Regions from separate parts of the Aminobacter sp. J44 genome, predicted to be linked through region 2. Evidence: predicted binding sites of a transcription regulator. Region 2 holds the regulator's gene; the other holds the start of a gene.
What was found. Region 2 encodes LexA, which represses DNA repair genes until DNA is damaged. Its sites were predicted from a motif close to TGTTCNNNNTGTGTTCNG; they were not measured.

Region 1 (5,547 bases), on a different contig from region 2:
CACGGCTGAACTGACGGGTTTCAAACCGAACATGAACGAGGCCGCCTTCGGGCGGCCTTTTTCTTTTGTGCGGTTGGAGCTGATTAGGGGGAGGCAACGGGGACGAAGCTGCGCCGTAAATTCAGGCACGCAACGCCGGGCACGCGAAAGCCCCCAGGAAAATCCTCGATTGAACAGGCGAAAAAAGCGCGGCGTCAGCTGCCGGTGAGCTCGAGTTCCTGCTGCAGCCGGAATGGCGCAAAGGAAAGGCGGTGCAAGCGCGGCAGCGGTCCGGCGGTGGTGATCGCCGTACGGTGGCGGGCGGTCGCATAGCCCATGTGGATCTCGAAGCCGTAGCGCGGGTCGTGCTGGCCGACGCGACACATGATGCGGTCGCGCATGACTTTGGCGACAATCGAAGCGGCTGCAATCGACTGCGAGCGCTGGTCGCCCTTTACGACCGCGCGGCCCATGCAGGGTAGGCCGGGCGGCACGTCGCGGCCGTCGGCGAGAACCATCTTCGGCTGCGTGCAGAGCGTTGCCACCGAGCGGCGCATCGCCTCAAGGCTCGCCTTGCGGATGTCGCCGCAGTCGATCGAATGGGCGCAGATCGACGTGAAGGAGACCGACACGGCGCGCGCCAGAATTTCGGCGAAGACCGCTTCACGTTCGGCCGAATCCATACGCTTCGAATCGTCGAGACCGTCGGGGATGTTGTCGGGGTCGAGAATGACCGCCGCGGCGACGACCGGGCCGGCAAGCGGCCCGCGTCCGGCTTCATCCGTGCCGGCGACCGGCCAAAAACCTTCGCGGAGGGCAGAAATCTCCAACGAAAAATCCGGCCTGACGGGCAGGTCGAAAAGTGTCGGAGAATCGGAAGCGAGACGAGACATTGTGCGGGAATGTCTGGCATCCGCTCCGATTCTCCGCAAGCCCTTCCGTGGCCCAGGGGCAGGGTCGGAAGGATTTCCGCTGGTGCGAGGACAGTGCGGCGGTCCCCAGCGGAACTGGAAAAGGCGGCTGGCCGCGGATCAGAACAGCGTCAGCTGCTCGCCGGGGCCGCCCGGAGCCTTGAAGAGGTCAGTGCGAAGCCTTAGGCGCTCCGCGTTGAGCCCGAGGCGCTTGGCGGCGATCTCGAAGCGGCGGCCGATCTGCCACGCATAGGGGCCGGAGCCTTTCATGCGCTTGCCCCACTCAGCGTCGTAATCCTTGCCGTCGCGCATGGAGCGCACCAGCGACATCACGTGCCGGTAGCGGTCCGGATAGTTGCGCAGCAGCCAGTCCTTGAAGACCGGCGCGACCTCCAGCGGCAGGCGCAGGATGATGTAGCCCGCCTCGCGCGCGCCAGCCTGATGCGCGGATTCGAGAATGCGCTCGATCTCCTGGTCGTTGAGGGCCGGGATCACGGGGCCGATCATCACCGAGGTAGGGATGCCTGCCTCGCGCAGGGCGCGAACCGCTTCCAGCCGTTTCGGAGGCGTCGAGGCGCGCGGCTCCATCACCCGGGCGAGCTTGCGGTCGAGCGAGGTGATGGACAGCGCGACCTTGGCGAGACCCTTCTCGGCCATGCGCGAGAGGATGTCGATGTCGCGCGTGACCAGCGCCGACTTGGTGACGATGCCGACCGGGTGGTTGTGCGCCTCGAGCACCTCCAGCACCTCGCGCATGATGCGCCACTGCCGCTCGATCGGCTGGTAGGGGTCAGTGTTGGTGCCGATGGCGATGGTCTTCGGCTCATAGCCCGGCTTCGACAACTCGCGCTCCAGCAGCCGTGCCGCGTCCGGCTTGGCGAACAGCTTGGATTCGAAATGGAGACCCGCCGACAGGCCCATATAGGCATGGGTCGGCCGCGCGAAGCAGTAGACGCAGCCATGCTCGCAGCCACGATAGGGGTTGATCGAGCGGTCGAAGGAGATGTCCGGCGAGTCGTTGCGGGTGATGATGGTGCGCGGACGCTCCACCTGCACCGTCGTCTTGAACGGCGGCAGCTCTTCGAGCGTGTTCCAGCCGTCGTCGAAGACGTGGCGGGTCAGCGCCTCGTAGCGGCCGGTCGGATTGACGCCGGCGGCGCGGCCGCGCCTGCGGTCGAAGCCGATGCGCAGGCCGCTTTCGTCAATCACGGCGTTGGCTGCCGCGGCGCCGCCCTGTGCGAAGGCTGCTGCATCTGCCTGACGGATCGGTTCCATGCGTCGCTCCCGGTGTCGTGCAAACGACTCGTCGTCGCTGAATTCATTCCTATGGTTCGAACGTATGTTCCGGAGGAGAACAAATCAAGAACTTTGTTCGCGCCGTCTGGTGCGGACGCTGCGTTTGGCGTATTGGGGCAGCTATGCTGTCCGTGTTGATCGAAACGCACAACGACGAGGAAGCTCTGGCGCGCACGCTCACCTCACTGGTGCCGGCTGCGGTTGAGGGAGTCGTGCGCGAGGTGATCGTCTGCGATCGGGGATCGACGGACCAGACGAAGCTGGTTGCCGAGCATGTCGGCTGCAGCTTCCTGGAAGGTGCGGATGTGGCGGCGGGTGCCCGCCGCGCCAAGAGCGAATGGCTGCTTCTGGTCGAGCCGGGCGCCAAGTTGGTGGACGGCTGGATCGAGGCAGCGATAGCCCATGTCGAGGCGGGGCGCGGCGCCGGGCGTTTCACCCGCTCGCGTCATGCGCGACGCGGATTGCTGGATCGGCTGCTCAAGCGCCGGCGGCCTCTGGAAGAAGGGCTGGTAATTGCCCGCCGCGACGTGCTGGCAATGGCGGACGATGTATCGGCGCAGGCAATTGCGCGCGCGGCGCGTTCGAGGATCCTCGCGGCCGAAATCGTTCCGGCCGTGGTCTAGGCGCTCTTGCCGCCGCCGCGCTTCAGGTGCTCATCGAGCCGCGGCATGATCTCCACGAAATTGCAGGGCATGTGCCGGTAGTCGAGCTGGGCCGAAAGGATGTGGTCCCAGGCATCGCGGCAGGCGCCGGGCGACCCCGGCAGCACGAAGACGAAGGTGGCGTTGAGCACGCCGCCGGTCGCGCGCGACTGAATCGTCGAGGTGCCGATCTTCTCGTAGGAGACGCGGTGGAAGATGGCGGAAAAGCCATCCATTGTCTTCTCGAAGATCGGCTCCAGCGCTTCCGGCGTTACGTCGCGGCCGGTGAAGCCAGTGCCGCCGGTGGTGATGACGACGTCGATGGCGGAGTCCTTAGACCAGGCGACGACCTTTTCGCGGATCGCCTCGATGTCGTCGGTGACGATGTCGCGCGCAACTAGCTTGTGACCGGCTTCCTCGATCCGGGCGGCAAGCGTGGCACCCGACTTGTCTTCCTCCAGTGAGCGGGTATCGGAGACGGTGAGGACGGCAATGCCGACGGGGATGAACGGACGGCTCTCGTCGATGCGTGCCACGGCCTGGCCTCCTAGATCGTGCGCGTTGCCCTGACGTACCATGCAGGATGAGCGGCCGCGAGCCTTGCGGCTGCTGCTTCCGCCTCCGCCTGGCTCGGGAACAGGCCGAAGCAAGTCGCGCCGGAGCCCGACATGCGGGCGAGCGCCGCGCCTGCATCGCGCAGCGCATCAAGCGTTTCGCCGACTTCCGGAGCAAGGCTGCGGGCTGGTGGTTCGAGATCGTTGCGGGTCCAGCCCGCCAGCCATTCTACGATTTCCTCAAAACTGGCGTCATCGGGCACGGGCGGAAGTGGCGGGTTGTCCTTGCGCTGAAGCGCGCGAAAAGCAGCGGGGGTGGAAATCGCTACGCCGGGGTTGACCAGCACCATGGCCAGCGAGGGGAGGCGTGCCGGCTCGATCTCCTCGCCGATGCCGCGAGCCACCAGCGTATGCGCTCTGACGCACATCGGCACGTCGGCGCCGAGCTTCAGCCCAATCGCGTCGAGATCTTCCGAATCGGGCAAAATCCCCCACAAGCGGCACAGCGCCCGCAGTGTCGCTGCGGCATCGCTCGATCCGCCGCCGATGCCGGAGGCGACCGGCAGGTTCTTTTCGAGATGGATCGCGACGGGGGTAGGGGGGACGGCGATGGCCGTCAGCTCTCGCATGCGGTCGCGCGCCCGGATGACGAGGTTGTCTGGGCCGGTGTCCAGCCCTGCGCCGAATGGCGCACTGATGGTGAAGGTGTCGGTATCAGCTGGTTCCACCGTGATGCGGTCACCCGCCTCGGTGAACACGACGAGCGAGTCGAGAAGGTGGTACCCGTCGGCGCGCTGGCCGGTGATGTGCAGCGCAAGGTTGACCTTGGCCGGGGCGTGTTCGGCAATCGCGTCGGCCATGATGGGAATGCGTCAGTCCTTGCTCAGATGATAGTCGCCGGTCACCGGGTCCTTCACCAGCGTTCCGTGCGAGCCGGTGCGCATTTCGGCCTCGGCGCGGCGGGCGCGGGCAGTGACACGCTCGGCCTCGCGCACGAATGCGCGGTAGCCGACATAAGCCACGATGCCGACGACGGCAAAGAATACGAGCTGGGGCATTGTCCGTGTCCTTCCTGCGATCGGTTGTCGTTGCCGTTGTCTGCGACCGGAAGTGTAGCGTGTTTCCCGCTGGTCATCAAAGGCCGTAGCGGGACCACATCGCACGTTCCTCGGCTGCGTCAGCCAGTCCATGTGCCGCTGCGGCGGCGATTTCGGGAGCCTCGCTGCCAAATACGCCAAGCTTGCGGCCAAACAGGCTGCGCGCCGGAGAAATCAGTTGCAGCTTGGCCTTGTCGCCGTAGCGCTGCTTGATGAAGGAGCGCATGTCGCCGAGCCCGTCGATCAGGCCGAGCTCGAGCCCCTTCTTCGCCGTCCAGAACATGCCGGTGAAAAGATCCGGGTGGTCGGCGAGCTTCGCGCCCCGCCGTTCCTTCACCATGTCGATGAAGGTCTCGTGGATTTCGAGCTGCAGCTGCTTCAGCCGCTCGATGTCCTCGGGCTTTTCCGGCTGGAACGGGTCGAGGATCGCCTTGTTCTGACCAGCCGTGTGGACGCGGCGCTCGACGCCGATCTTCTTCAAGAGTTCCTGGAAGCCGAAGCCCGCGGATACGACGCCAATCGAGCCGACGATGGAGGACGGATCGGCGATGATCTCGTCGCCCGCGAGCGCGATCATGTAGCCGCCCGACGCAGCGACGTCTTCGACGAACACCAGCACGCGCTTGTTCTTCTCCTCGGCGAGGTCGCGGATGCGCTTGAAGATCAGCCGCGACTGCACCGGCGAGCCGCCGGGCGAGTTGAGCGAGATCGCCACCGCAGGGGCTTCCTTGATGGCAAACGCCTTCTCGATCAGCCCCGCAGTCGTTGCCAGTGAGAGAGTGGGCCGGAACTGGTTGCCGCCCGGCATGATGGGGCCCTGCAGGCGGATCACCGGGATCGTGGTTTCGCCCTTACGCATGGAGGCGGGGAGGAAGCGGCTGAACAGTCGTTTCAAGTGGCGGGTCTCCAGTATGTCGCTTCGCATGTAGGTTGTTCACGTCGCCGCGCAATATCCCGCGCGCGATTCAGGCTGAAGTAGAATACCGAGATGTGGGGGAAGGACGGTTCAGTCGCCGAACAACGATGCCCGGCCGTTGTTGACGTCGTCGGCGCGGGTGCTGAAGTGGTC
Region 2 (5,547 bases):
GGCTTCTTCATGGGCGCTCCCGAGATTGTGGAGGGCGAGAGGCCCGAGCCGGCCCTCTGGATGCGCGGAATGGCGTGGGTCCAAACCCTACGCCAGAAGATGGCCGCGCGGATCACCGAGACGATTGGCGGTCCGGAAGGAGCCATTGCAGCCGCTCTGATCACCGGCATCCGCGCCGGCATTCCGGAGCAGATCAACGAGGCGCTGCGCATCACTGGCCTCTACCACGTCATTTCAATCTCCGGCCTGCACATGGCCCTTGTCGGCGGCACGCTGATGGTCGCACTGCGCAGCGTCTTCGCGCTCGCTCCCAATTTCGCGATGCGGCGGCCGGTGAAGAAATATGCGGCGGTGATCGCTCTGCTAGCCGCCGCCTTCTACCTGCTCATCTCCGGGGCGGATGTCGCGGCGCAGCGCAGCTTCATCATGCTTGCGGTCATGCTGCTGGCGATCGTGTTCGACCGCGCGGCGCTCACCATGCGCAATCTCGCCATCTCGGCGATCATCATCTTGCTGATCTCGCCGCATGAGGTGGCAGGACCTTCCTTCCAGATGTCTTTCGCAGCAACCGCCGCACTCGTCGCGTCTTACGCTGCCTGGACTAGCTACCGCGCTGGACAGGAGCCGCGACGCCGGCGCAGTACGCCGTCCTTTCCGGGACGAATTGTACGGTACTCCTTCGCCGCTGCCATCGCCCTCGCCGCGACATCGATCATCGCCGGGGGTGCGACGGCCCTTTTTAGCGCGTGGCATTTTCAGCAAGTTTCGCCACTCGGCCTGTTCGCCAATCTTGCGGCGATGCCGATCGTGTCGGTGGTGGTGATGCCGATGGCGGTTGCCGCGTCGATCCTGATGCCGCTCGGGCTTGACGCCCTCCCGCTGCTTGCGATGGGCGAGGGGATCGCGGCGGTTATCACGGTCGCGCAGTGGCTCGCGGAGCGTTCGTTCTACGACTCTACCGGTGCAATTCCCGGCGCTTCTGTCCTCTTGTTGGCCGCTGGCCTCGCAATCCTGACGATGTCGCAGACGTCCCTGCGCTGGCTGGCAGCAGCGCCGATCGCCGCAGGCCTGACAGTACTTGTTCTTGTTGACGCCCGACCGGACGTCCTGATCGCCGAGGACGGCAGGCTCGTTGCGATGCGCCTGTCGGACGGGGCTGTTGCCGTCAACCAGTCGCGACCGCGCGGCTTTGCGCTTGAAAATTGGCAGCGCGCGATGCGGGCAACCACGGTAGTGCGGCCGCAAGCCGAAGACAACTCGCTCGAACACGGCTTCATCTGTTCAGGAAAGACCTGCACCGCCCGCCATGAAAACGGAAACACGATTGTCTACACGGCAGATGAGGACGCGGCACGTGATGCGTGCGGGCTGGCGGCGCTGCTCGTGCTCGCCGATGCTACATCGAGCGATCCCTGCGCGGGCTCAGGCACGTTGACGCTCACCACGCGCGATCTGGCGTTATACGGTGCAGCCGAAGTTCGATTTGACGCGCAAGGTCGGGCGCAAATCCGGCACGCCATCAGCATGCCATACCGGCCGTGGCATGATCATCGCCGCTTCTCGCGGGCTGCGCGCGGATTGCCTGAACGAACGACGGCCACACAAGGTGCGGCCGGCGCGAACAGTGAAACTAAGGAAACGGTTCAGTAGCGACGGATGAGGCCGACCAGCCTGCCCTGGACCTTCACTCGGTCCGGCCCAAAAATGCGGGTCTCATAGGCCGGGTTCGCAGCTTCCAGCGCAATCGAGTCGCCCTTCCGGCGGAAACGCTTGAGCGTTGCTTCCTCGTCATCGACGAGGGCGACGACGATGTCGCCTGGGGTTGCCGATGAGGTGTTTCGGATGATCACCGTGTCGCCATCGAAGATGCCGGCCTCGATCATCGAGTCGCCCTTGACTTCGAGCGCATAGTGCTCGCCGCCGCGCAGCATGTCCGGTGGCACGGCAATCGAATGGGTCTGCAGCTGAATCGCGCTGATCGGAACGCCCGCTGCAATGCGACCCATCACCGGAATGGCGATGCCGGATGCGGCATCGTCATTGCTCGGAACCTGCACGCGCGCAGGCTCCGGCGCCTTGCCCAAGCTGCCCTGGATCACGCTCGGCGAGAATTTTTTCGCTGAGTTGAGGCCCGGCGCGATCGAGTCGGGAAGGCGCAGAACCTCGAGGGCGCGCGCCCGGTTAGGTAGGCGGCGGATAAAGCCGCGTTCCTCAAGGGCGGTGATCAGGCGGTGAATGCCCGACTTGGACGCAAGGTCCAGCGCCTCCTTCATTTCATCGAATGAAGGAGGAATGCCCGTCTCCTTCAACCGCTCATGGATGAAGAGAAGCAGTTCGTGTTGCTTGCGCGTAAGCATCGGGCGCCCCTTGGAATCAGAAAAACAAACCCTGAACAAAACACTATATGTTCCATTTGTGTTCCGCAATCATTAATAGGCGCGCGCCCTGCTGCACGAGACGACGAGTTGTGGCACAAGGTGCTTCGATTGAAGTTCCAGGGGAGGGGCTGGTGGAACCAAGAGTCTTTGATGATCGGCTTTGTGCGCTTGGCGAGGGGCCGCTGTGGCATCCGGACAGGGAGCAGCTTTTCTGGGTCGACATCGTCGGCCAGAAGCTGCGGTCGCGGAAGGAGGAGAAGGTCTTCGAGTGGACTTTCGATGTGCCGGTCTCCGCCCTCGGCTGGATCGACCACGACAACCTGCTTGTAGCGGGGGCTGGCGGCCTGATGCGCTTTAATATCGAAAGCGGCTCGCGGGAGACGATCTGCCGGATCGAGCCGGATCGGCCAGATCTGCGCACCAATGACGGTCGGGCAGACCCGAAAGGGGGCTTCTGGATCGGTACGATGGGACGCAGGGCGGAACCGGGCTTAGGCACCATCTACCGCTACTATCGGGGCGAACTGCGAGCCCTCTACACGGGTATTGATATTCCCAACGCCACCTGCTTTTCGCCGGATGGCAAGTTCGCCTGTTTTGCTGATAGCCGGGAGCGCATCATCTGGCGCCAGGCACTGGACCGGGACGGCTGGCCGACGGGCGACCGGACGATTTTCCTCGACCTGCGGCAGGTCGCGACAAGTCCAGATGGAGCCATCTTCGATGCGGATGGCTTCCTCTGGGTGGCGTGTTGGGCGAAATCCTCCGTCGCGCGCTATGCGCCGAACGGACTCGAGGATCTCAGGATCGAGCTTCCGGTGAGCCAGATCACGTGTCCGGCCTTCGGTGGCCCGAACTGGTCCACGCTTTTCGTGACCACTGCGCAGGAAGGTTTATCTGCAGAAGCGCTTGCGAGCCAGCCGCTCGCTGGCGCCGTCTTTGCGGTCGAAACCGGGCTTAGGGGACAGCCTGATCCAAGGGTGATCCTTTAGCGGAAACTGGAGACCGGAGCCTTTGTCATTGATGGTGCCATGAAACCGCTCAAAATGCGGTGGTATGGGGCATTCATTGGTGGCCGAGTCTTGACCCGGTCGGAACGCGGATGCGACACATCAGATTGATGGGCGTCCGCTGCAGATTGGCCTCCATCTGATCAGGCGACGGAAAGCGATGAAAAAGACACTCGAACCGCAGGAACCGCGTTGGCTCGGCTCCGCCACTCCGACGCGGATCGCGCTGGTACCGCCTCTTTCGGCGGCGCGGTGGCTGCTGGTGCTGGTGTTTGCAGCCGGCATCTACTTCTTCCATGGCTTTCTGGTACCAGTCCTGGCGGCCCTGGTGATCGGTTTCGCCAGCTGGCCGGTCTACAGCGACCTGCTGCGCCGTTGCGGCAACAATCGCCCACTAGCGGCTTCGATCGCAATTGCGCTGATCCTTACCTTCCTCGTCGTGCCGGTGGTGCTCGCCATCAGTTACACGATCAAGGAAGTCGGCGTCTGGTTCACCTGGGCGGTGGAGGCAAACCGCACCGGCTCACCGCCGCCTGAATGGATGATCACCCTGCCGGGCGGCATCGGGCCGTGGCTCGACGAGCAGTGGCAGCGCTACATCGGCCATCCGGGCGCGCTGGGCGAACTGGTGCAGATCGTCAGCGGCGCGAATATCGGCTCGATCTACCGCGCCGTGCTTGCTGCCGGCACCGGTCTCTTCGACCTCCTGCTAACGCTGCTCTTCATGCTGATCGCGCTGTTCTTCGTCTACAAGGACGGGGAGAACTTCGTGAAGCAGGTGGACACGCTGGGCGAGCGGATCCTGCCGATGCGCTGGGAGCGCATTTCGCGCGTGGTCCCGGCGACGATCAGCTCGACCGTCATGGGCATGACGCTGATCGCGATCGGCGAGGGCATCGTTCTCGGCACGGCCTACTGGATCGCGGGCGTGCCCTCGCCGGTTACCCTTGGCGTCATCACCGGCGTCATGGCCCTCATCCCCGGCGGTGCGCCGCTCAGCTTCACGCTGGTCTCTCTCTATCTGGTTGCGTCTGGTTCACCCTTTGCCGGCCTTGGCCTGTTCGCCTGGGGTTCGATCGAACTCTTCATCGTCGACAAGACGCTGCGCCCGAAACTCGTGGGCGGGCCGATCAAGCTGCCGTTCCTGCCAACCTTCTTTGGCCTGATCGGTGGCGTGAAGACCATGGGCTTCCTTGGCCTGTTCATCGGGCCGGTGCTGATGGCGTTGCTGGTAGCTATCTGGCGCGAATGGCTGCATGAAATGCAGGCTTCTCCCGCCCCCGTCACGGTGGAAGTGCCGGAGGAAGAGTCCGTCAAGTCTACCCTTGCGGCAGGTTCGGGCGGGGCATGATCTTTGGCGCGGTTGCGCCAAGCCGACGCAGTATCCCAATTTTTCGGCATAAGGGGTTGACTGGGCGGCTGAATCTACGGCTTTTCAAATAATCCGGTCCCCCAACTCCCCTTTTGCCGAATCACGCGGAATGACTGACGCGAACCTGCTACTATTTTTGGTGTTGCTGCCGTTCGCAGGCAGCGTAGCGGCTTCGTTGCTTCCCCGGAACGCGCGCAACGCTGAGGCCTGGTTGTCGGGGCTGGTTTCGCTTGCAGCATTTACGATCACGGCCTTCCTGTACCCTGCAGTCAGGGAAGGCGGCGTGATCCGCCGCGAGGCGCAGTGGCTGCCGGAGCTAGGCGTCAATTTCACCCTGCGCATGGACGGTTTCGGCTGGATGTTTTCGGTGCTGATCACCGGCATTGGCCTGCTCGTCGTCATCTACGCACGCTACTACATGTCGCCGAAGGACCCTGTGCCGCGGTTCTTCTCGTTCTTGCTCGCTTTCATGGGTTCCATGCAGGGCCTGGTTATTGCCGGCAACCTGATCGTGCTGGCGATCTTCTGGGAACTGACCAGCATCGTCTCCTTCCTGCTCATCAGCTACTGGCACCACAACCAGGCGGCGCGTGACGGCGCGCGAATGGCGCTGACGATCACGGGCATTGGTGGACTCGCGCTGCTCGTCGGCCTGATGCTCATCGGCCATATCGTCGGCAGCTACGATCTCGACGTTGTGCTCGCCTCGGGCGACAAGATCCGCGGGCACGAACTCTATTCGACTGCCCTTGTGCTGATCCTGCTCGGGGCACTGACGAAAAGCGCG

Region 1: a site for LexA is predicted at 2,241-2,258, ahead of L610_RS06405 (PA0069 family radical SAM protein). Genes of this name have one in related genera too.

The regions. Positions count from the first base shown of each region.
Region 1 is NZ_VLJG01000012.1:73,635-79,181, reverse strand. Features, by position in the region: gene L610_RS06415 (F0F1 ATP synthase subunit B) at 1-14, shown strand, start outside; gene L610_RS06410 (ribonuclease HII) at 195-872, opposite strand; gene L610_RS06405 (PA0069 family radical SAM protein) at 1,011-2,165, opposite strand; gene L610_RS06400 (glycosyltransferase) at 2,309-2,809, shown strand; gene moaB (molybdenum cofactor biosynthesis protein B) at 2,806-3,363, opposite strand; gene L610_RS06390 (4-(cytidine 5'-diphospho)-2-C-methyl-D-erythritol kinase) at 3,375-4,241, opposite strand; gene L610_RS06385 (hypothetical protein) at 4,254-4,439, opposite strand; gene L610_RS06380 (S49 family peptidase) at 4,516-5,373, opposite strand; gene L610_RS06375 (tRNA1(Val) (adenine(37)-N6)-methyltransferase) at 5,485-5,547, opposite strand, start outside.
Region 2 is NZ_VLJG01000023.1:124,671-130,217, reverse strand. Features, by position in the region: gene L610_RS10910 (ComEC/Rec2 family competence protein) at 1-1,650, shown strand, start outside; gene lexA (transcriptional repressor LexA) at 1,644-2,357, opposite strand; gene L610_RS10900 (SMP-30/gluconolactonase/LRE family protein) at 2,510-3,370, shown strand; gene L610_RS10895 (AI-2E family transporter) at 3,549-4,739, shown strand; gene L610_RS10890 (monovalent cation/H+ antiporter subunit A) at 4,870-5,547, shown strand, end outside.